2 regions of the Chroococcidiopsis cubana SAG 39.79 genome follow, and region 1 is predicted to be linked to the other one. Evidence: riboswitches for the same ligand, from Rfam matches in the RefSeq annotation. Region 1 holds a riboswitch; the other holds the start of a gene.
What was found. A riboswitch is a leader RNA that binds a small molecule or an ion and turns the genes downstream of it on or off. The one in region 1 is predicted to bind cobalamin.
Positions count from the first base shown of each region.

Region 2: linked by a shared signal. The riboswitch ahead of DSM107010_RS29850 (sirohydrochlorin chelatase) and the one ahead of DSM107010_RS13265 (HupE/UreJ family protein) in region 1 are both predicted to bind cobalamin.

Region 1 is NZ_RSCK01000017.1:61,923-79,519, forward strand. It holds gene DSM107010_RS13245 (PAS domain S-box protein) at 1-1,812, opposite strand, end outside; gene DSM107010_RS13250 (response regulator) at 1,812-2,267, opposite strand; gene DSM107010_RS13255 (ATP-binding protein) at 2,378-4,693, opposite strand; gene cobW (cobalamin biosynthesis protein CobW) at 4,930-5,985, opposite strand; gene DSM107010_RS13265 (HupE/UreJ family protein) at 6,250-6,918, opposite strand; cobalamin riboswitch at 6,941-7,146, opposite strand; gene DSM107010_RS13270 (hypothetical protein) at 7,336-7,530, shown strand; gene DSM107010_RS13275 (ABC transporter ATP-binding protein) at 7,538-9,289, opposite strand; gene DSM107010_RS13280 (hypothetical protein) at 9,432-9,617, shown strand; gene DSM107010_RS13285 (hypothetical protein) at 9,614-9,886, shown strand; gene DSM107010_RS13290 (MFS transporter) at 9,916-11,175, opposite strand; gene purM (phosphoribosylformylglycinamidine cyclo-ligase) at 11,344-12,375, opposite strand; gene DSM107010_RS13300 (septal ring lytic transglycosylase RlpA family protein) at 12,860-13,918, shown strand; gene DSM107010_RS13305 (bifunctional pantoate--beta-alanine ligase/(d)CMP kinase) at 14,021-15,685, shown strand; gene DSM107010_RS42930 (pepsin/retropepsin-like aspartic protease family protein) at 15,673-15,903, opposite strand; gene petE (plastocyanin) at 16,678-17,097, shown strand; gene DSM107010_RS13320 (CoA-acylating methylmalonate-semialdehyde dehydrogenase) at 17,372-17,597, opposite strand, start outside.
Region 2 is NZ_RSCK01000087.1:13,247-20,311, forward strand. It holds gene DSM107010_RS29830 (hypothetical protein) at 4-564, shown strand; gene DSM107010_RS29835 (hypothetical protein) at 696-1,172, opposite strand; partial or broken gene DSM107010_RS43210 (peroxiredoxin) at 1,240-1,798, opposite strand; gene sipA (regulatory protein SipA) at 1,834-2,124, opposite strand; gene DSM107010_RS29850 (sirohydrochlorin chelatase) at 2,321-3,304, opposite strand; cobalamin riboswitch at 3,347-3,540, opposite strand; gene DSM107010_RS29855 (Spy/CpxP family protein refolding chaperone) at 3,678-4,124, opposite strand; gene DSM107010_RS42520 (hypothetical protein) at 4,114-4,239, opposite strand; gene hemC (hydroxymethylbilane synthase) at 4,340-5,329, shown strand; gene glgA (glycogen synthase GlgA) at 5,416-6,840, shown strand.

The DNA.
Region 1 (17,597 bases):
GCCAGTCAATTCTAGCTGCTCCATTGCCTGCCGATCTATCTCGGCATACTCTGGCGGACTCATATCCCGCCAACTCAGTTTAGAATTGCGAAACTCGTCGCGGGTATAACCCAGGATCGACAACAGCGTATCGTTCATCTCTAAAACATCACCATTAGATGAACCAAAGCCAATGCCAATTTGAGATGTTTCTAGCGTGCGTTGGATACGTTCTTGACTGCGACGTAGTTCTATCTCTACCTGCTTGCGTGCGGTAATGTCTTGAGCCGTACCGAGAATTTGCTGAACCGAACCATCGCTGTTTCTGGTAAACACGCTTTCTCGGCTGCACAGCCACCGCCATTCACCGTTAGCGTGCTGCATTCGGTACTCGAATTCCAGAACTTCACGATCTCCAACTCCATCGAATCTTCGTAAGTGTGCGGGCAATAAAGCAAGATCTTCAGGGTGCATCAGGCTTTGCAATCCCACCGTTCCGAGTTGGCAAATTGCTTCTGGCGTATACCCAAGCACTTCAGTAACTTGTCGATTTATATAGACATTTCGCCGCTCTTTTAAATCGTGAATATATAAAATGTCAGGGATAGTCACGGCAATTTGCTCGATCAAATGCCGAGTCTCTCGCAATATCATTTCTGCTTGCTTGCGATCGCTTATGTTGCGTTGAATGGCGACAAAATGAGTGTACTGCCCTGCGGCATCCGCTATGGGTGTAATGCTAATCTCTACCCAAAATTCCGAGCCATCCTTACAATAATTGATCAGTTCTTCTTGTACTGGCTTTTTGGCTTGTAAGGCATCCCGAATACGCTTGAGTGCTGCTTTATCGGTTTTAGCACCTTGGAGAAAACGCGGCGATCTGCCTACAACTTCTTCACAGGTATAGCTAGTTAAGTCAGTGAATGCTTGATTCACATATACGATTCGCGGTCCTGGCTCCTCTAAAGGAGCGATCGCGGTTATGATGACGGCATCGTTAGCATTGACAACGACAGATTCTAGTAATCGCAAACGTTCTTCAGAGCGTTTGCGATCGGTGATATCTCGCCAGGAAGCCACAAAACCATCGCCCAATTTATTTGCTCGGATATCAAAGGCTCTGGTTAAATATTCTTGGTTAAATCTATCTGAGTAAATTAAGTCTTCTTTTGTCAGAGGTGCGCCTGTCTCTACCACCCGACAATATTCATTAAATAATCCAGTCTCTCGATGAAAAGGCAAAATTTCACAGAGATGTTTACCAATTTGTTCTGCTGCTGTCATGCGGTTATTAGTACAAGCTGCCGCATTCACGTACTCGACAATAAAATCTACAATTTTACCCGATTCATCACGCAAGCATTTGTAGATGCCAAAGCAATCGAGCATGTTTTCAATTGAAGTGCGAAATCTGTCTTCGCTTTGTTCTAATTGCTGTTGTAGGCGATCGCGTTCTAAAATATTATGAATTGCTAAACGAAGATTTTCTGACGTAGTTTTTCCTTTTACCAAATAGTCAGATGCACCGCTTTTCATTGCTTGCACGGCAACATCTTCATTTCCTCGTCCCGTCAACATAATTACAGGTAATTGCATTTTACCAAATTGAGTTTTTAACTCGCATAAAAACTCAATACCGTCAATATCAGGGAGGTGAAAGTCTAACAAAATAGCATCTGGCTGTACTAGTTTGCATACTTCTAGTCCATTCTCACCATAATCTGTTTCTAAAAATATGTAATGGTAGCGATCGTCAGTAAGTAAGAAGCGACGGTATGTTTCTCGATCTTCAGGAGAATCATCAACGATGAGAACTGTTCTCTCAAAACTCATCAATACCTCCTCCTATGAGGTAGAATCACGACTTCAAACCAATATTGAATGAGAATTTGAATCGTATGCATTAATTTTTTCACATCCATTGGTTTAATGATGTAGCCATTCACGCCATAGCGATAACAGACCTCCACGTCTTTTGGATTAGAAGATGTTGTAAATACTACAATAGGAATTATTTTTAACTCCTCGTCTTGCTTGATCTGTTCTAGTACTTCCCGTCCATCTGTACCTGGTAGATTTAAATCAAGGACGATAATTGCTGGACGAAGTACTCGCTCTAGATCGGCGTACTCGCCATCATGATATAAATAGTCTAATGCATCGTCACCATCAATACAGCGATGAATAGGATTGATAACGGATAACTGCCGCATTATCCGCCCGAAAGCTTCAAAATCTTCATCGCTATCTTCAATTAACAGCAATGGTTGGGTCGATTTACTAGTCATACGTTCAACTTGAGTTGCTAATTTGAAAGAAGTGACCATTATTTCGTACCATTTTTGTCATTTGTCACTGGAAGCTAATAACTGATAACTGATAACTGAAATACGTAGTATTAACCGTGCAATGTAAAATAAAACGTACTACCTTCTCCATAAGTTGATTCCACCCAAATTTTCCCGCCATGACGCTCTACAATTTTCTTGGCAATGGTTAAACCAGCGCCTGTTCCACCTCCATACCGATTCGGTGCATGTAATCGCTTAAATATGCGAAAAATAGTCTCTAAATGCTTTTCTCTAATTCCAATACCGTTATCTCTAACATAGAAAACAAAGGAATTACTTTGGCTATCGTTAGAGCTATTTTCAGACTCTAAATAGCCGATTTCTACAGATTTATCTTCTTTGTTGTTGTATTTAATTGCATTGCTAATTAAATTGCTAAAAACTTCACTAACTTGGACGCGATCGCATTCAACAATTGGTAAAGTCTGAGAAATGCGAATATTAGCTCTCTCTTCTTTCAAACTAATATTTAGTACATCAACGACGTTACTAACCAATTCATTCAAATTCGTTTTCTGGAACGAAAGTTCTATCCTTCCTAACCGCGAGAAGTGAAGTAGAGATTCAATCAAATCCTCCATTCGCTGCGTCAAACGTACCAAAGTTTGCAGTTTAAATGCGCCGTCTTCATTCAGAATATCTGCATAATCTTCAAGCAGAAAGCTAGAGTAGTTATGAATTCCTCGTAACGGCTCTTTCAAATCGTGGGAAGCAATATATGCAAAGGCATCAAGCTCGCTATTAGTCCGTTCTAACTCACTATTAATTCGTGCTAATTCCGCTGCTTTACGCAGCACAATACCTACAATTGCACTTCTCAGTTCTACTGCTACATCAATTTCGCATTGTTGCCAAGGTAGAGATTTTAATTTTACTGTTTCTTGCCACAATTCAAAAGATTGACGCGGGGATAAGCGTAAACTTCCATCTTGTTGTGTCTCAACTGGTTTATGAGGATTACCACCCCAATTCACAGTTTGAATCACTTCAGGACGAAACCAAAGAATGTAATCATTTTGACTTTTGGAGATAGCCGTTGCTAACAAACCACTCGCACTATCTTTAAATTTTGTCGCTGGTTGATAAACTTTTGGCAGCGAGTCCGTGCAGTATACGTCATTATGAATTTGAGGTTCAAGCCATTGAATTAATTCTTGAATTTCTGTTTCACTGGGTGTTTTACCAACTAGCCATACCTGACTGTCTGCACAAATAGCAGCTCCCTCGCTAGCAGTCAACTCTAATAAATTGATTCGATTTTGGAGTAAACTCTCAACAAAATTTTCGTCTTGAGGAATAATTTCAACAAATTTTGATAAAATTGAATTGAGTTTAATCTTGTAGTCCATGCCTTCATTATCTTCTTTGGTAGCCAGTTCCAAAGACATGACTTGACCCAAAAACTCGCAAGCAGTACGGACTTCACAAGTGAGATAATTAGCTGCGGAATGATGGCAGGCAATCAATCCCCATAATTTTTTATTTTTCACCAAAGAAATAGACATAGAAGCGCCGACCCCCATATTTTTTAAATACTCAATATGGATCGGAGAAACGCTACGTAAAATACTAAGACTCAAATCCAAAGTCTTATTGTTATCTGAATCGGTAGAAATAATTTCTACAGGTTCGTAATTGACATCGGGAACGAGTCGGAGGAGATTCAAGGTATAAAGATGCTTGGCTTGCTTAGGAATATCGGAAGCAGGATAGTTTAAGCCAAGATAAGAAGTCAAATCTTCGCGTTTATCTTCCGCTATAACCGTGCCAGCACCTTCAGAATTAAAACGATAAACCATGACGCGATCAAAGTTCGTCAGTTTTCTGACTTCTTTCACAGCAATTTGGCACATCTCTGCTAAAGTATCTACCTTTTGCATCCGATCGATCGGGTTTTTGACTAAATGATAAAAATCAAAAAAGTCTCTACTTTTATTCGTTCTTCTTGATTCTATTTCTAGAACCAGTAAATTATCTATATTGCGATGAATAATTCCATCAAAAACTAGAGTTTTGTTTTGAGATTTTATGGCTATTTTTAAGGGATTTACACTATCAAGTTCCTGCGATAAACATTGTTTTATCGAATTAATATGCTTTAAATTAAGTAGATTATTTAATGGTTTATCTAGTAATTCTTGAGCTGAAACTTGAATAATATCGGAAACATTCTTACTAACTTGTACAACGATTAAGTCAGGTTCTTGTAGGACAAAAAGTACACCGTGAGGTTGGATAGATCCAGGAATATGAATTGGTTCGCGATCGCAATTCGTCAAATCAACCGTTTCGGCGATCGTCAACTCCTCCGACTGTGAAGCACTGGCGTTGTCTCGATCTAGCGATTGTAATGACCAATCCATACAATTCAACCTGATAGTTAGGCTGCTACAATCCCATACTATAGGATTATTTCTATAAGCATAGAGTAATAGCTCCGCTTATTGTATCATCCTCTATACAATGGTCATTTAGGATACAAAATTAAGATATTCTTAATTCTTTGAACTATAGATAAATCGTTATTGTTCTTGAAGATTGAACGCAATACATAGTCTGTTAGAGTGTGCGATCGATCCACCCTAACAAGAGTGCAATTTTAGTTCGGCAAAGCTACTAATTGAGATTCAATTGTAGTAGAATTGAGACTGCGACCGATAAAAACCAATCGAGTTTGCGGCATTTCTTCAGGTTGCCACAAGCGATCGTAAAATTGGTCAAATCGGGTTCCCACGCCTTGTAAAACCAGACGCATCGGTTTATTTGCAACAGCGACAAAACCTTTAATCCGATAAATATCTTGTTCTTTTGCTAATACTTGCAACTGGTTTTGTAAAGCATTAGGTTCAAATGTGCGATTTAACACAACATGGGTTGAAGTAATTTCTTCTTCGTGTTCGTGGTCTTCTTCCGTGTCGTGATGGCTAGGACGATTGGACAAATCATCTTCAGCCGCAGCTTGAAAACCCAACAAAATTGTAGGATCGATTTGACCGCGATCGCTTGTTACCATTTTTACCTGTCGCGGTAGTTCTTGTTGCACCAACTTTAAAACTTCGGCTTGCGTTGTTGCATCAATCAAGTCAGTTTTATTCAATACAACTAAATCTGCACAAGCCAACTGGTCTTCAAATAATTCCTGTAATGGGGTTTCGTGTTCTAAACTCTCATCTGCCTGTCTTTGTACCTCAATCGCCTGCGGATTGCTAGCAAACGTTCCGGCGGCAACAGCAGCACAATCTACCACCGTCACCACTGCATCCACCGTAGCAGCATTGCGGATCTCGTGCCAGCGAAAAGCTTTCACCAATGGTTTTGGTAAAGCTAACCCAGAAGTTTCGATCGCAATGCAATCTATACTATCTCGGCGTTTTAATAACTCCAGCATTGTCGGCAAGAATTCTTCTTGTACCGTACAGCACAGACAACCATTTGTTAATTCCACAATCTGAGGTAAGCTATCTTCACCTTTCGCCTCTTCTGGACAAACCTGGCAAGATTTCAGTAATTCCCCATCTATCCCCAACTCACCAAACTCATTGACTAAAATAGCAATGCGCCGTCCCTGATTATTTTGCAACAAATGACGGATGAGAGTCGTTTTGCCGCTGCCTAAGAAACCAGTAACGACTGTAACGGGAATTTTTGTAGCCATTGGATTCTAATTGAAATTAGCCTGCGATCGACAAACAGCATTGTCTCACAAGTATTGAGGGAGTGGGGAGCAGTTATCACTGACCAGTGACCAGTGAGCATTCTCAATTAGTATTCAGACCCGCCTCGAACTTAAGTCTGAGGCTAACAGCAAAAGTCTACTTCAGTAGACTAGAAATCAATCGTAGTCGGCTTTATCCGACTTGAGCTATAAGCCAGTGAATTAATTCACTGGCGGCGATTGCCACAGGTGACTACTTAACTTTTAACCCATCACCGAGGAAGTCAAGAACACTACCCCAATTGCACAGATTGCTAAACCAGATAATCTTAACCAAGCAGGACTAGAATTAGCAGATTTCTGCAATGCTAAATTTCCTACTAAAAAGGCAACTAAAGCAACACCATATTGGATTAGAGTAAAACCCAACAAGTAGGCAAATAGAGGAAACATTTGCGCCCCGATAATAGCTTCTCCGTAAGCGTAACCGTGAAACAATCCCGCGATCGCACCCAACCCCAATGTTATCAACCAATGAGGACGATCTCGCCACACCAGCATTGCCCCAAAGATGATAACAGAAACTGCGATCGCGACCTCAGCCGCAGGTAAATCGATTTGGAAGACGTGAATAACTGTCCCCAACATCGCCGCCACGACAAACCCAGCCGGAATTAAAGCACCGCGCCGCTGTCCGACTGCAAGTAATCCAATTGCCACAACAAAAGCGAAATGATCTAAGCCAATAACAGGGTGAGCCAGTCCTGACAAGAAACCTTCAAATAAATTTACTGGAGTCTTGCCACCAATCGCGTGATGGGCATAAGCTGGTTGAGGTAGGGCAAAAAATGCGATCGTCAAAGCGGTTGCAATTAACCCTAAGTAGCGCCAAAATAGTTGCAAAATTTGAGACATCAAAACTTTAGACATCATCCGTACCTCGCGAAGGATGTGAGTTAAACAATTTCTATCGGTGGGTATTCTGACTCATGCGGGAGTCGGGAATCGGGAGTCGGGAAATTCTGAGCAAAAATTACCAACTACCAATTACTAACTACCAACTACCAATTACAGTTGCGGGACAGCGCCGGACTTACACCGAACTTTCCCCATTACCTCTAGCAGCTGCTCCCTGCTAGAACCGATTTGACTGAGGGCTTCATCATACCATCAGATCGCATCCTGAGAGAGAGGCGAAACTGTTCTTAATTTTGCTCAACTAAAAAATTGGGTAGAAAGGCAAAATTATCTAGCTATGACCGAGCGTTGGAAAAAGCTACCAGAAATGGAGATACTATACTGTTGCTATCAGCATAAAACTTGCACTAAACAGCAATTAAATTGAAAGAAATGGAAGACTCTCAATTTATTATTTTTATCGTCTTTGGTTGTATCTGGGTTCTGATGGGAACTGCGGGTGTAATTGCACTGCTAAAATCTGACGGTCAAGAAATTCGTTTTGGTAAATGGGGATTGATAGTTGCTCTACCAATTATTATCCCCATCGTCATTGCACTTGCTTTTGGCGCGTTCTACTACAACTAGTTCCGGTTTACTGCAAAATCTCTTGTAATTGGTGCTGGTTCCACAAATTTTGATATAACCCTGGTTGTTGAACTAGTTCTTCATGCGTGCCAGATTGAACGATCGCACCCCGATCCATTACCAAAATCCGATCGGTAGTAGCCGCAGCTGATAGTTGATGAGAGATAAATATCACAGTTTTGCGATCGGTTCCTGTGGAAAGATTATCTAAAATCGCTGTTGCAGTCTGATTGTCAACGCTAGATAAGGCATCGTCTAAAATTAGTACCGGAGCATCTACAAGCAAAGCTCTAGCAAGCGCTGTACGCTGTCTTTGTCCACCGGAAAGGGTAATCCCTCGTTCGCCCACAATTGTTTCGTATTGCTGTGGAAAATTGAGAATTTCAGGATGAATTTGAGCTTGCTTGGCGCAGTATTCTACATCAGATTGTTCTGCGAGCGGATCGCCATATCGAATATTATTTTTAATTGTGGTACTGAAGAGAAAACTATCTTGTGGTACGTAGGCGATCGCGCGACGTAAATCTTTCAATGTAATTTGAGTAATATCTTGCCCATCTAAAAATAATTGTCCTGGGTCAATTTCTAAGAGATGAGGTAGAGCATTTGCTAAAGTTGATTTTCCCGAACCAATTGGTCCTACAATTGCGACTGTCTCCCCTGGCTGAATAGAAAAGCTGACATTTTGTAATGATGGTGTACCAGAACCAGCATATGTATAGCTCAAATTGCGTGCTGTTAACTTTCCTTTTATTTCTTCTTTTGCTAATGAAATCGCGTCGGGTTTATCGTAAATCTGAGGTTTGACTGCCAGAACAGATTCTACGCGATCGATACTGACTTCTCCTCTTTGATAAGCTGTAATGGTAAACCCAAGTAAAGCGGTGGGAAAAACGAGTCTTTCGACATAAAGTATGAGTGCTATAAAATCACCAACACTTAAACTGTTATTTGCAATTTTTCCCGCTCCAAACCACAATAATAAGAGCAGACTAACGTAAGAAAAACCTCCAACTAGGGGAAACAAAGTATTACGAGTTTTGGCGAGTTTTAAATTTGCCCCTAATAACCTAGAATTATTTTGCCGAAAAGCTAGGCGTTCGTTTGTTTCTTGAGCGTAGATTTTAATTAATGCCATCCCGCTCATATCTTCTTGAATTAATTCGCTAATGTCAGATAGTTCTTCTTGGACTTCTGCTTGTTCGTTACGGAGGCGATCGCTAAATAACTGTACCACCACCAACATCACTGGATAAATTGCTACAGCAGCAAGAGTCAGTTCGACATTAATTTGTAACATGAAAGGTAGCGTCAACGCATAAGCAAAGATCGTGTTGACAATACTCAGTACTGCAAAACCTACCAATCGCCGAATATTTTCGACATCACTTGTAGCGCGGTTGATCAAATCTCCCGCTGTATTTGTGTTGAAATAGGTAGGTTCCAGCTTCAAAAGATGTTGAAATAGCTTTTGTTTCAAGTCAAATTCGACTTGTCGTCCTGCACCAAACAGGGCAATCCGCGATACCATGCGGATTACCCACATGACAGAACTCAAAACAATTATCAATCCGACAAACTGTAAGACTTGGTCGAACCTAAATTCTCCCTGAAGGCGCTCGATAATGTCGCGAATTAATAGTGGAATGTATACTCCGACGGCGTTAACTACAAATAAAGCCACAACCCCTATGAGAACTTGTTTCCAGTGGGGACGCAGGTAATTGAGGAGTTTAGAAAAGCGAGAACGTTGAGCCATGACCGCCGCATGAAGGACTTTGCTGATTCTAGAATTATTGCAGTTATAGTTGTCTTCTGGCTGTTGGGGGAAGTTGGACTAAGCAAGCGGCTTCACAGTGTAAAATCCCTAGAAGCAATCTGTCAGCCAGTATAAAATCATAGTGGAACCTACTGAAGCCCAATATCTCATTCTGAACGCCCTGGAAACGCTAGAGCTACTACAAAGAAGGGTTTACGATCCAGAACAAGGCTTTTGGATAATTGAAACGCCTAATTCCGTGTTACCAATCGCTTTTTTGCTACCAAATGGTGAAATCGTTCCTATTACATGGTTTTTAGAGTCATGAAATCTACAGAAACAGAAAAACAGCAGTACGCACGAGTTAAAGAACTGCTGGACATATCTCATCAGCGTTATTTAGCAGCAGGAGGCGAACCAAAAGGCACTCATAGCGGTCTTCCTGGTGAAGATTTTCTCACGGCAACAGAAAGGGAAGAGTTAGTAAAATTAATGCGACTGCTAGCTGGTACTCGTGTAATTGCTGATGAAGTTCACTGTCAAGGACGGGTTTGGAAAGTACCTGTACTTGAAGCAAAAAATGAAAATCTGCCATGAATAATCAACAGATTGAGCGTTTTTCAGCACTAAGGCGATTTCGATCGCAACCGATATGGGACTTCCTGCCAGAATAGCTTAATTGCGATCGCGCCGCTAATCAACTGAATGCCACCAAATACAGCCAGCGATACTCCAAATCCAAACCGTAACAATTCTCCGAATATTAAGCTGCCAATACCAAATCCCGTAAACAAGACAAATACTTTCAGTCCCATTGTTTGACCTAAACTATTGCTATCTCCCAAGTCAGTCACGATACCCACAAATAAAGGTTGCGTCAGGTCGTACCCTAAAGATAAAACGAGAACCGCGATCGTCGTTCCAATCGGGGGAATCTCAAAAATCATTGCAATTCCCGCTAAGGCTGCCATAATTAATCCTGCTGGAACCAACCAACGCCGTCCCCAACGATCCACGGCTCGACCAATTAGAGAACTCAGCAGCAACCCAGGAATACCATAGCCGAGAATAGTCAGACCAATGCTCAATGCATCCATGTTGTAGCGTTGCGACAAGTACAACCCCAGCCAGGTATACACGCCAGAGTGGTAGATGCCGTTCCATAAAACATAGGCATAAGTCCGTTTGCCGCGAAAACTGCTTAAGATCTGGCTATAGCCTCTAAATATCTGGCGAATCGTCGGTAATTTTTCTACTTTAGCTGTATCGAATAAAGCGCCGTAAAGATGCAGCCGCCAAAGGACGAAAGCAGCGACAACAGCCGTTCCGATAAATAGCGATCGCCACCCAATAAACGGTTCGAGAATCGCGCCACCCGCAGAACCCGCTGCCATTCCCCCTTCCATAGCTGCGAAAACCAGCCCTAATTTGCTACCTCGCTGGTCGAATGGAAACAAATCGCCAATCAAAGCAAACGTGAGTGGAATTACTCCACTAGCTCCCAGTCCTGTCAGCAGTCGCCAAATTACCATTTGCGAAGCTGTTTGAGCTGTTGCAGTCAAAGCCGTGCAGATGACAAAAATGATGAGCGAGATGCGAATCACCGACCATCTGCCAAATCGATCTGACAGCACGCCGTAGAACAATGCCATCAGCGCGTAAGCCAGCATATAGGCTGGAACGATAATGCCAATTTCTTGAACTGGAACGTTAAAGACTTCCGCCAAACGCGGAATCAGGGGAGCGATCGTATATCCTTGCAGAAAAATTAGACCCGCCGCCAGCGAGAGTAAGGCAAATAGGCGGTTATGCTGCTTTAAACGAATCGTGCGATCGACTGCTTCAGCGTGAGGTAAATGCTCAAGATGTTCTTTGCGGTTTGACATGGGTTTTGAGTATTTCAACTCACTGCCCACTCTAAATGTCTAGATGCTAAAAACTTAGTATCTAGCTTGGAGAGCCAAAGCCAAAAATTGGCAGAGCAATGATTGTCACAAAAGTTAAAGTTTCATGACAATTATGTTACCATCACTTGCTTTTCTACCTTGAGAATTTCAGTCTTTAGGTATACCCTCAACGGTTCCACCACCAGCAATAACCTCTCCAATTGCAAACGCTTCGACATCTTGAGAGTCAAACCACCGCAGCGTCTCTTCTACAGCTTGGGGAGGAACGATCGCCACGTAGCCAATCCCCATATTAAAAGTATTGAACATCTCCTTCTGACTGACTCCACCAACTTTCGCCAGCCACTGAAATACTGGGGGAATTGTCCAACTGTTCGCATCCACGCGAATCGATTGTCCCTTATCCAAGCAACGGGGTAAATTTTCCGGTATTCCCCCACCCGTAATATGTGCCATTGCATGAATTTCGATCCCAGATGCGATCGCGCCCAATACGGGCTTGACATAAATCCGCGTTGGTGTTAAGAAAACTTCTCCCAAACTTTGACCGGAAAACTCTTCTGGGCGATCGCTCCAAGCATATCCCCCCACCTCAACAATTTTCCGCACCAAGCTGTAACCGTTACTGTGGACACCTTGACTGGCAAGCGCGATCGCCACATCGCCTATTTGTACCCTAGAACCATCGAGTAACTTGCTCTTGTCCACAATTCCAACACAAAAACCCGCCAGATCGTACTCTCCTACCTGATAAAAACCAGGCATTTCAGCGGTTTCACCTCCCAACAGCGCACACCCCGCCTTTTGACATCCCAAACTGATGCCGCTAACTACCTGTGTCAGTTGCTCCGAGTTGAGCTTTCCCGTTGCTAAATAATCCAAGAAAAACAGCGGTTCTGCCCCAGAAGTCAGTACATCATTCACGCACATCGCCACTAAATCAATTCCTACCGTGTCGTGACGGTTGAGCGCGTGAGAAAGTTTCAATTTTGTGCCGACTCCATCTGTCCCAGAGACTAAAACTGGCTCCGTGTAACCGCTAGGGAGTTGAAAATAACCTCCGAAACCTCCCAATCCCCCAATCACTTCTGGGCGATGGGTGCGATGCACGAGCTGGCGAATGCCTTCAACAAATGCTCTACCAGCTTCAACATTAACCCCTGCTGCTCGATAATCCATGCTGCCAGTTTCCTCAATGCGGCAGATAGCTCCGCTTCACGCATCAGCATTTTATCTTAATTTTGCTGCGCGACAGCATTAGCATTCTACGTGTTGCTTGAGGGCGATCGCCTGTTTAAATATCACTTTATAGCTAAAAAGTTAAGTTTTAAACCAATATTTATTTACTTTTACTCTTTTTTAAGTATATTAAGTAATATTAATTTTATTAAAAAATAATTTATTTGGTTAGAGAGACAGAAAAGCTGATTTTGCCTCTCTGTAAAGGTTTTATGCTTTGCTTTACAAAAACTTTTTATTAAAATTAACAATTTCCCCTTGACATTACCGATCCTCAATGCAAAAACTTCGTGGTAGTCTGTTGCAGTTGAAACTTCAACATAAAAGCGTAATGAGTACGAGTTAGTGGGTCAGTTTGAGACCATTCAGTGGTGTCCCCGCGTAACTCTTGCCGAAATCGAGGAGTGCAATTCACAACGGAAGCATGAAAAAGCAAATTTTATTAACAACCGTTGCTCTGCTTACTACTGCCGTAGGCGTACCCCTGTCATGTTATGCAGAATCGCTGAATGCAGATTCTTCAAGAGATAACAGACAGGAGATCTCCTCAGCAGTGCAGGCTCAACCGCAGAATGTTGAGAAAGTAGGCGAAACCCAGTCCAGAGGCGAATCTAAAGCTAAAGAAGCCACGGTCGCCAGAATCCAACCCCACGAAAGGGGCGATCGCCAAGCAGTGACGCTGTACGTGCGTAACATACCCGTACTGACGTTTTTAGGCGACAAACAAGCAGCAAAAACTACCAAAGTCGGACAAACCCAGAGTGCCGAAAATGCTGCTGACAAAACAACCCAAGTAGCAACAACAGGCAAGTTACCCAGCATCGAACCAACTTCAGCGAATAATGCCCCCATTTGGCAGGCAGCAGCAGTAGCAGCTAGACTCAACCAAATAAGTGCAGATGGTGTCGATGCCAGCAAAATTACAGTCAAATGGAAAGACACTGGCAAATCTAATGCTCAAAAAGCATCAGAACGCTATGAGATTGCCATCGACGGCAGAAAACTAGTAGCAGTTGATGCGGATACCAGACTACCAGAGCAGAATAAGAAAAAACTATCAGACGAGGCATTACAAGCCACTAACCGCTTGCGGCGACTCTTAGGGAATGCTCCGCCCCTCAAAGAAGTGGCAGGAATGCCAGAACCCAAGCGATCGCAGCCACAAAATATTGCTTTCGCACCAGTGCGTGCCGTCCTGAATGGAGTTGCCTCTTGGTACGGTCCTGGTTTCCACGGCAATCGCACGGCTAACGGCGAAACTTACAACCAAAATGCCCTTACTGCTGCCCACAAAAGCTTACCCTTCGGGACGCGGGTACGAGTCACCCACACGGGAACGGGTCGCTCAATTGTAGTCCGCATCAACGATCGCGGTCCCTACATTGGCGGTCGCATTATCGACCTCTCCGCCGCCGCCGCCCGCGTCCTCGGCATGGCTGGTTCGGGTGTTGCCCCCGTGCGAGTTGAAATCTTGGGAAGATAGGAGCGAGGAGGAGCCAGCGCGCTGGCTCCTTCTCACCCCACACCCCTCTTCCGATCTGCTCTACAATAGAGTCGGGTTGAGACTAAAACAGAGGGGGTATTGGTGCGTCTGTTTGCAACAGTTGCAGCATTACGCTGTTACTTAAGCGTGTTGAAAGCAGAAGCTAAGCGAAATCTAGCCGCTTCAGCTGAGATTACCGTCGGTTTAGTTCCGACGATGGGTGCTTTACACGCCGGACATTTAAGCTTGATGCAACGGGCGCGGCAGGAAAATGACATTGTGGCGGTCAGCATTTTTGTCAACCCGCTGCAATTCGGTCCCACAGAAGATTATCAACAATACCCGCGTCAGCTAGAAAGCGATCGCCAACTCTGCGAGCAAGCAGGCGTTGACATTATCTTTGCTCCCACTGCCGAGGATCTGGGGATTGGGGAGAGAGTAAAGGGAGACAAGGGAGAGGGGGGAGACAAGGGAGACAAGGGAGACAAGGGAGTAATTACCACTTACCAACTACCAACTACCAACTACCAACTCACCCAAATTATTCCACCCCCAGAAATGACCTCAGTATTGTGCGGTGAATCGCGTCCAGGGCATTTTCAGGGTGTGGCGACGATCGTGACTAAATTGTTAAATATTGTCCAGCCGAGCCGAGCGTATTTTGGTCAGAAAGACGGACAGCAGTTAGCCATTATTCGGCGGTTAGTGCGAGATTTAAGTTTACCAGTCGAGATTGTCGGCTGTCCTACAGTGCGGGAAGCATCGGGGTTGGCAATGAGTTCTCGCAATCAGTATTTAACCCCAGAACAAAGAGAACGAGCATCATATATATATCGCGGTTTGCAGCACGCTCAAGCAGCTTTTATTGCTGGAAAGCGCGATCGCCAAACTTTATTAACAACTGTAGAGCAAGTACTTGCGCTGGCTAAGGGAGTGGCAGTAGAGTATCTGGAGTTAGTACATCCTGATACGTTACGACCAGTGAACAGAGTAGAGGAAGCAGGCACGATCGCGGTTGCCGCACGAGTAGGAACGACGCGGTTAATCGACAATATAATTTTGCGCGATCGCCAGCCGATTGTCGCCATTGATGGTCCGGCAGGAGTCGGCAAATCAACTGTATCGCGGTCGGTAGCGCGGGAGTTGGGGTTAGTCTACCTCGATACGGGAGCTATGTACCGCGCCTTAACGTGGTTGGTTTTAGAGTCGGGAATTTCAGTTACGGATCGGTGTGCGATCGCGGAATTAGCAAATCGGTGCGAAATTCAACTGGCTGCTAGCCTAGATGCAGCGCAACCCGTAAGAGTTTGGATTAACAATCGCGAAGTGACTTCAGCGATTCGCAGTTTGGAAGTAACGGCAAATGTATCTGCGATCGCGGCAATTCCAGAAGTGCGGCACGTTTTAGTCAAGCAACAGCAGCAGTGGGGACAAAAAGGCGGCTTGGTGGCGGAAGGACGAGACATCGGCACGCAGGTTTTTCCCGATGCCGACCTGAAAATTTTCTTGACGGCTTCCGTGCAAGAAAGAGCTAAACGGCGGCAGCAAGACTTTTTAGCTCAGGGACAGCCACAGGTGAGCTTGGAACAACTAGAACGGGATATTGCCGCGCGAGATTGGCAGGATAGCAATCGCGAGGTTGCGCCATTAAAAAAAGCTGCTGGGGCAGTTGAGATTATTACTGATGGCAAGAGTATTACTCAAGTCATTGCAGAAATTGTCTCGCAGTACGACCAAGTTTTTGCGAGAACCGATCAACGCGGCTGAAATTCCACTACATCTCGCCTAATCGTTACGTCATAATCTTCAAAGAAGTTCTGTCCCAATAGTGGATCTCCTTCAGTAATCGAAACTTTTGGTTCGCGAACTATAGCCTTGCCGACACTCATTGAAGCTACCTGTCCAATGGGGAATTCTACTATATCGCCATTGGCAATTTGTGCTTTGTGCGTACCAATTGGAACGACTCCTAACGCTTGTGCCATCTCCGTCGTGATTGTGGTTTGAGAAGCCCCAGTATCCTAAAAGCATCTCAAATTTTTGCTGACCGTTAAAAGTTACGTCAATAACTGGTATTCCACTTTCACGACGCTTGATTTTTGCTTGAAATTCGCTAGCGTGAGCCGAATTTTTTTTTGGTAGACCGCAAACAGTAGATAAGTCAATTGTCTGTCCGGCAGAGTCAAGCATAAAACATCCATCTGCTTCTTGAGCGATCGCGGTTGTCTGAAATAGAGCTATTCCAGCAAGGGGAAGAAACAGCCTCAGTAATTGTTTCATATATGGTCAAATAGAAATTTTAGATAAAGCTGACAATAAATTTGTCATTGGTCATTTGGTAAAGATGAAGCACAAATGACTGGGTAGCAGCTATTGAACATCACCAAATTTATCCGGTGCGGCTGAATTGTAATTAGCAGTAGCTACTTATAGTTCTAGGAGCGCATCTCTATTTATTAAAATAAGCTTAAAATTTTGGGAATTCTTCCGTGATCCTGCTAGTCGGATTATGAAGATATTACAGATTTATTAAAAGCTGTGGCTTCGGGTTTCACCTATTGAGGCTAAAAGCAGAGGCGATCGCCTCACAGCAACCGCCTCACAGCAACCAGTTATGGGTTACTTCCGACTGCTGCCTGCTGCTTTTAAGCCTATGTCGTGAGAGTGAGAATAAATTAGCCAGAAAGAGAATGAAGAATTAACATCCATAGTTGATAAAATTAAGTATGACGAATTGTCAAACCTGTTTGGAGAAGGTCATGAAACTATTTGCTGCAACTTTGCGGCGCTTGGGTTTAGCTGTTTTAACCATCGTTTTGGTTGCTAGTAGCTTTGCATTCTTTTCTGCCCCTGCCGCTGCTGAAACTTTTCAAGTTAAGTTAGGTACAGATAAAGGGATGCTGGCGTTTGAGCCATCCAAGCTGACTGTAAAGCCAGGGGACACCATTGAGTTTGTAAACAACAAAGTGCCTCCCCACAACGTTGTTTTCGATACAGCTGGCACTCCTAACAAGAGTGCGGATCTGGCAAAATCTCTGTCCCACAAGCAACTACTGATGACCCCAGGTCAATCAGTTTCAACCACTATTCCCGCTGATGCTCCTGCTGGGGACTACACCTTCTACTGCGAACCTCATCGTGGTGCTGGAATGATTGGTAAAGTTACGGTTGCTAGCTAGAAAGATAGCTACATCCTACTGGGAATAACCGAGCCATCTATATATCGTATAACAAGCCAAATGCCTCAGAGAGTCACCACCAATGACTTTCGAGGCATTTAAACTATGAACCGTTCGCAAAATTGTTTAAAGTCGCTCAAAATGAAAAAGAACTTAGCATAAGAACTACAAAAATGACACTGCCACCAGGTCTAAATAGTTCTGGGTTGTTAAGATATTAGCGTACGTATAAGGCGATATTATTTTGACTTTTGACTTTTAACTTTTGACTTTTTCAAAACTGTCTCGACCAATTTTGTCGCCAGCGCTCTACAACAACTTTAGTCTGGGTAAAAAATTCAACTGCATGGTGTCCCTGTCCGTGCAAGTCCCCAAAGAAACTTTCCTTCCAACCGCTAAAGGGAAAAAATGCCATCGGTGCGGCAACACCAATATTAATCCCGATATTACCAACTTCTGCTTCGTAGCGGAATTTTCGTGCGGCTGCACCAGAGGAGGTA
Region 2 (7,065 bases), on a different contig from region 1:
GTGATGAATTCATTCTGGAAATCGTCAGGAATATTACTGGGAATAAGCTTGGGGGCGATCGCGCCATTGCCAAACTCAAACTCAACGTTACAAATAGTTACGGCTCAGCCTTCTCAAGCTCTGCTAGAACTGGGTTTAACGCGAGCGACAATTGACCAAAACGATCGCGCGATCGCGCCAAATACTGCATCTCAAGACACTGTTCAAGACACTGTGACAACTCCCAGTCTGTGGTGGGCAAAAGAGCAGTTTGGTGGAGATTTGCTGAGTCATTGGCTGGCTTATCCCGCTCAACAAAATGGCGATTCAGGACGCATCGACTTGCAAGTAAAACGGCAAAATTGGAATTCTTTAGACTATATTCAACAATACGAGTTCGTGCATCATTTTGGTACTGATGCTATGGATCGCGGCTATAATCTGAGAGTTTTCAACGAGCAAAAGCAACTTCTAGCCACTTACACTTGTGACTTCAGTGCTATTCCAACTCAATGTCAGATCGATCTTGATGCCAACAGCAAATCGATGATTCGTGGCGGAAGTCAGTTTGGGATGATGCGGTAATTGGTAGTTGGTAATGGGTAATTGGTAGTTGGTGAAAGGCGCTCTTGCGCTCTTGCGAGAGGTTTCTTTGCGACTCTCCCTCAGCAACCTTGCGCTCCCGATCGCTCCCTCAGCTCTCTTCCCCCTGCTCCCTATCTGGTAAAACGCATAATTTCTCGCCCTAAAGTTAGCAACCCTGTCACGCCTAAAGAGACAAAAAAGACGTAAGGATACCAGTATTGGTGAATTTGTTGCTGGCGGGTAAGTTGAGGATGCAGGGTGTAAATAAACAAGGTTAGTAAAGCGATCGCCAGTGCGCCAAAACCAACAAAACTCAAGCCAACTAAGATTCTGGCTGGCTGTAACTCCACATCGCTAATCGCATCGAGATCGATTTCTGCTAACACGCTTAACGAGTCTTCCGCAACCTCTGAAGCCGATTCGATTTTAGCTGCTAATGGCTGCGATACAACTGGGACGATCGCGGCTACAGCTTGACGGCGGATTAATCCTTCCGTATCTCGTAATATTTCTAAAGGTTTGCGATCGGTAATTTCAATCGATTCGCGATCGCTGACTTGATACCTGACTTTCCGTCTAATAGGCTGGTATTTCGGCTCGAAGTCCATAAGACACGCTGAAAACTAAGCTGAAAAAAATAGAGACGTAACATGGCACGTCTCTACACTTTAGCTTTTAGGCAGTGTTTTTTTGTAATTCCTCTAACCGTGCTAGAACTTCCGTGCTGTGAATGGCAGGATTTACCTTCACAAAAGTTTCGCGTAAAATCCCATCTGGGTCGATGAGAAAACTATGACGCATCGAAACAACACCAATCCACGAACCGTATGCTTTACTCACTTCCCCTGTGGTATCTGCAAGCAAAGGGAATTTTAACCCTTCTGAATCGCAGAATTCAGCATGGGAATCGGATAGAATCAGCACTCACGCCAATAATCTGAGCATTTTTGTCGATGTATTTGGGTAAGTCTTGCTGAAACCGCTTGGCTTCTAGGGTACAGCCTGCTGTAAAGTCCTTGGGATAAAAATAAAGTACGACCCACTGACCGCGCAAGTCGGAAAGGGAAACTTCTCCATCTCCCGTATTGGTAGGTAGGGTAAATTGCGGTGCGGGTTGGTTCACTGGTGGTAGTTTACCCCCAAGCGCTAAGGCTGGGGTAGCAAAATGACACCAAACCAAAATAGACAAGCAACACGCAAAAACAGAAGTTAAAAAAGTACGACGAGATATCATGATGTCAACTGCAAGTCAGTTAACATAAGTTTACATTAGTCATCGCTGCGATCGGAATCCGCAGGTAAAGATGGTTCTACGTGAGATGCAGGTGGTGATTCTGCTTCTGATGTGATGCTCTCAATATATTGACTATCGAGCAGAAAAGTACCGCGATCGAACCGGACGACCCAATATCCCCCAGGACGGCGATCCGTAACTATCCCTTCTTCCCGCAGACGAATTGTATCGGGAGGACGCAGCATCGGCATCGGCTCGGCGGTTTTAATGTAAGGTGGCAAGGCGATAACTCGGACCGTTTCGCCTATGGTGAATTCTTTTGTCATTGGTAATTGGTAATTGGTAATTGGTCGTTGGTCGTGAGTCACTAGTTATTCACAAATGACAAATGACGGATGACTAATGACTATAGGCACTCATATTTGATTTCTGAAATATGCGTAAGTGCGTTACGCGACGCGATTGCACACCCTACTGTACTAATAACCAACCATCATTACCCATTACCTATTACCAAATCCATTATGGAACTTGCCAGATTTTTTGATGATAGTCTACCGCATTAGCGTAAGGATCTACAGGCGGGTGGTGATGGTCGTGGTGGTGATGATGGTGATGGTCGTGGCTATGAGAATGCGTGTCACCTGCTACAGCTGCTAGGCGGAATTTGCACATCTCGCAATTCATCTGGACTTGACCTAAATGGGTTTCGATTTCTCTCTCTCTGAGAATGCTAAATAGGAGCGGATGCAGTCCTATTTCTGGCAAACAGGCGATTTCAATTTGGGGATATTTTTGTTGCTGTTGAGCTGCGACATCAAAAATCTTTTTAACTAGCGTACCCGTAAAGAGAAAGTGAGGTAAAACAACAATCCGTTTTGGCTGATAGAGTAAAGCACGTTGGAACCCTGCTTCTAAGCGCGGGTGCGTGATGCCGATAAAGCAGGTTTCTACAGTAGCATAGCCGCTACCTTCCCAGAGAATACGGGCGAGCTTGCAAGCGTCGCCATTAGCATCAGGATCGCTAGAACCGCGACCGACAAATAATAATACAGTGTCTGCACGCTGAATTTGAGGATGGTCTATTTCTGCTAGACGCGATCGCCACAAATCGAGAATTCCGGGCGTAATCCCAAAATGCCGTCCGTAGTAAAATTTGAGCTGCGGATGTCTGGCTCTAGCGCGATCGAGTTCGTTAGTTACATCAAATTTGTTATGCCGTGCGGCAAACAGCAAAATTGGCAGCACGGAAATTTCCGTAAAACCCTTCTCGATGCATCGATCTACCCCTTCCTGAATTGTTGGTTCCGTCAGTTCCAGAAAGCAGGGTAGAACTGGTCTAGAGGTATCTAAAGCTTGGTATGCAGAGGCAAAATCTAGCAAGCTCTGCCGTCCAGCTTCATCTCTAGTTCCATGACCGATCAGTAATAGAGGACGCTGTAGCGGCAGAGGTGGTAATTGCAAAGAAATATCTTCCAACGGAGTTAAATGGCGATCGCTAAGCATTGAGATTTTAGCTCCTTTCCCGTGCGACGCAGGAAATAGCGTGAGCGGATAACAGCACAGGCATTCTGGCTTACTATTCGTCATCGTTCATCAGTCATTTATCATTTGCAGTTAGAGCAACAAATGACAAGTGACAAATGACAAGCGACAAAATCATTTACAGCTGCGGCACAGCCTCGGACTTACACCGATGTTTCCCTATGCTATTACAGTTCACTTGTGCCTAGATATCTTAACTGATTTGACCTACAACAAAAATACTGGGGGAGGGGGTATCAGTGACCAGTGACCAGTGACCAGTGACCAGTGACCAGTTATCAGGGAGCAGGGAGCAGTTGATTTTGACTTTTGAATTTTTTGACTTTTGACTTTCTTAGAGTTCGCCTCTTTGTCCCTTCCAGCCTCGTTCTTGTCTCATTTGCTGTAGTTGTTGTTGCTGTTGTGGGGTTAATACTGCATCAAACTGAGATTTGGCAGATTGACGAATTTGTTGCATTTTGGTTTTCTGCTCTGGAGTTAGGTTGAGAGAAGCTAACGCTTCGCGACGGCGTTGTCTGCTTTCTCTAACGGTTTTGAGTTGTTCCCGCTGTGCTGGTGTCATAACTGCTTCGATTTGGGTGCGGGTATTGCGACGGATTTCGGCAATTTTATCTCTTTGTTCCTGAGTTAGCCCCAGTTTTTCAAGTCGAGGTGGAATTTTATCTTGAGCTTGGGCTATTTGCAATCCTGGTGCAACGGGTTCAGCTTGAGCTGCTAGCGGTACGGTGGCAATACTCAAGGCGATCGCGCTGGCTAATAAAGGGATAAGTTTAAATTGCATGGTAGCGTTCTCTGGCGTTTCTAAGATTTGATATCACCATCATAAAAATCGAAAAACCGCGATCGCCTGTGGAGAAAGTAACGAATTTAACTATTACTTTAGTCATGATGGTCATTGGTCACTGGTCACTGGTCACTGGTCACTGACCACTGGGTGCAGTCCTGCGGTAGTCTAGATCGAGTGACTCAGATTTAAGCTATAAATGCTGCTTTAGTATGTCCTCTAACGCCTCACCCACGGTTTCCAGCCCTACCCGCACAATTCGCATCGGTTCGCGCAAGAGCCAATTGGCTTTAGTTCAAACTTATTGGGTGCAAGAACAACTGCAAAAAGCTTTTCCAGATCGCACTTTTGAAGTCCACACCATGTCTACTCAAGGGGATAAAATTCTCGACGTTGCCCTTGCCAAGATTGGTGATAAAGGGTTATTTACTAAAGAGTTAGAAGTGGGGATGCTCAATCAGGAAATTGATTTTGCCGTACATTCCCTGAAAGACTTGCCGACTCGCTTACCGGAGGGGTTGATGTTGGGAGCGGTCACAGAAAGAGAAAATCCGGCAGATGCTTTAGTATTACATTCTAAGTATAAAGATAAACAATTCGATACATTGCCAGAAGGAGCCGTCATCGGGACTTCCTCTTTACGCAGACTGGCACAACTACGCTATCACTTCCCCCACCTAGCATTTAAAGATGTGCGTGGTAACGTAATTACACGCCTGCAAAAACTCGATGCTGGAGAATATGATGCCCTAGTATTGGCAGTAGCGGGACTACAAAGACTAGGATTAGGCGATCGCGTCGATCGGGTCATTCCAGCAGAAATCTCCTTGCACGCTGTCGGACAGGGCGCTTTGGGAATAGAATGTCGTGAGGGTGACGAAGAAGTCTTATCTCTAATTAAGGCGATCGAAGACGTACCCACACGCGATCGCGCTCTTGCCGAACGTGCCTTTTTGCGGGAATTAGAAGGTGGCTGTCAAGTGCCTATTGGCGTTAACACTAGCCTTGAGGGAGATGTGCTAACTCTCACGGGTATGGTAGCTAGTTTAGACGGGCAAAGATTGGTTAAAGATACCGTAACTGGTGCGCCTACAGAGGCAGAAAAGCTTGGCATCGAATTAGCCCAACGCCTTCGTCAACAAGGAGCGCAAGAGATACTAGCCGAAATCTTCGCGCAAATTCAACGCGGACAGGTATTGTAGAGACGTTACGTATAGAGACGTTACATGTAACGTCTCTATACAGAGCGACCTTTACCAATCTACTCACCACTCACTACTCACTAAACATGCGAATTTTGTTTGTTGCCGCAGAAGCAGCGCCAGTCGCCAAAGTTGGCGGAATGGGCGATGTCGTCGGAGCGTTACCGAAAATTCTTAGAGAAATGGGGCATGACGTGCGAATTTTTCTGCCCTATTATGGCTTTCTACCAGACAAAATGGAGATTCCCCAAGATCCAATCTGGTCTGGAGCTGCCATGTTTCAGGATTTTAAGGTTTACGAAGCCGTGCTGCCTGGAACTGATGTCCCCTTGTATTTATTCGGGCATCCGGCATTTGCACCCCGTCGCATTTATTCTGGGGAAGACGAACACTGGCGTTTCACTTTGTTTGCTAACGGCGCAGCAGAATTTTGCTGGAACTATTGGAAACCCGATATTGTCCACTGTCACGATTGGCATACAGGGATGATTCCCGTTTGGATGCACCAATCGCCTGATATTACCAGCGTATTTACGATTCATAACTTGGCTTATCAAGGTCCCTGGCGCTGGTATTTAGAGAAGATTACGTGGTGTCCTTGGTACATGCAAGGACATAATACAATGGCAGCGGCGGTGCAATTTGCCGATCGCGTGAATACAGTTTCTCCAACTTATGCCAAACAGATTCAAACGGCAGCTTATGGCGAAACTCTTGAAGGTTTAATGTCTTTTATTAGCGGTAAATTATGGGGTATTGTTAATGGAATTGACGTTGATGTTTACAACCCAGAAAACGATAAATATATTGCTAAATCTTTTACAACTGAAACGCTAGAACAGCGGAAGCCAAATAAAGTTGCCATTCAAGAAGAAGTGGGGTTAGAGGTAAACTCCAAAGCCTTTTTAGTGGGAATGGTGACGCGGCTGGTAGAACAGAAAGGCATCGATTTGGCAATCCAAATTTTAGATCGATTTCTCTCGTATACCGATGCCCAAATTATTATTTTAGGCACGGGCGATCGCTACTACGAAACTCAATTATGGCAGATGGCATCGCGTTTTCCCGGGCGGATGGCAACGTATTTACTCTACAATGATGCCCTTGCCCGTCGTATTTATGCTGGTAGCGATGCCTTCTTGATGCCAAGTCGATTTGAACCCTGCGGTATCAGTCAAATGATGGCGTTGCGTTATGGTTGCGTGCCGATTGTGCGTCGTACTGGCGGCTTAGTTGATACCGTAAGTCCCCACGATCCTGAAAATAATGTCGGTACGGGTTATTGTTTCGATCGCTACGAACCCTTAGACCTTTATACCTGTATGGTACGTGCGTGGGAAGGATTTCACTACAAACCCAACTGGCAAAATTTACAACAACGGGGAATGCAACAAGACTTCAGTTGGTATCAGTCGGCAAAAGAATACGTGAAAATGTATAACTCCATGTACGGCACTACTGAGGAAGTAGAAACACCTCAACCGCAAACAGAAGAATTAATTCCCAAATAATTGATTGGAATAAACATCCATTGTAGGGGCGGGTTCACTAGAAATATTTCCTCACAGCTCACAATCTCAATAAACCCGCCCCGTCGATGTCATGTATTAATCGATCCATCCTGACCAAAATAGTAAAAGCGTCAGCGATCGCAGGTGATATGTTTACGTAGATCGGTGGTGGGCATTGCCCACCCTACTATAAAAGCTATTACCAACTACCAATCACCAACTACC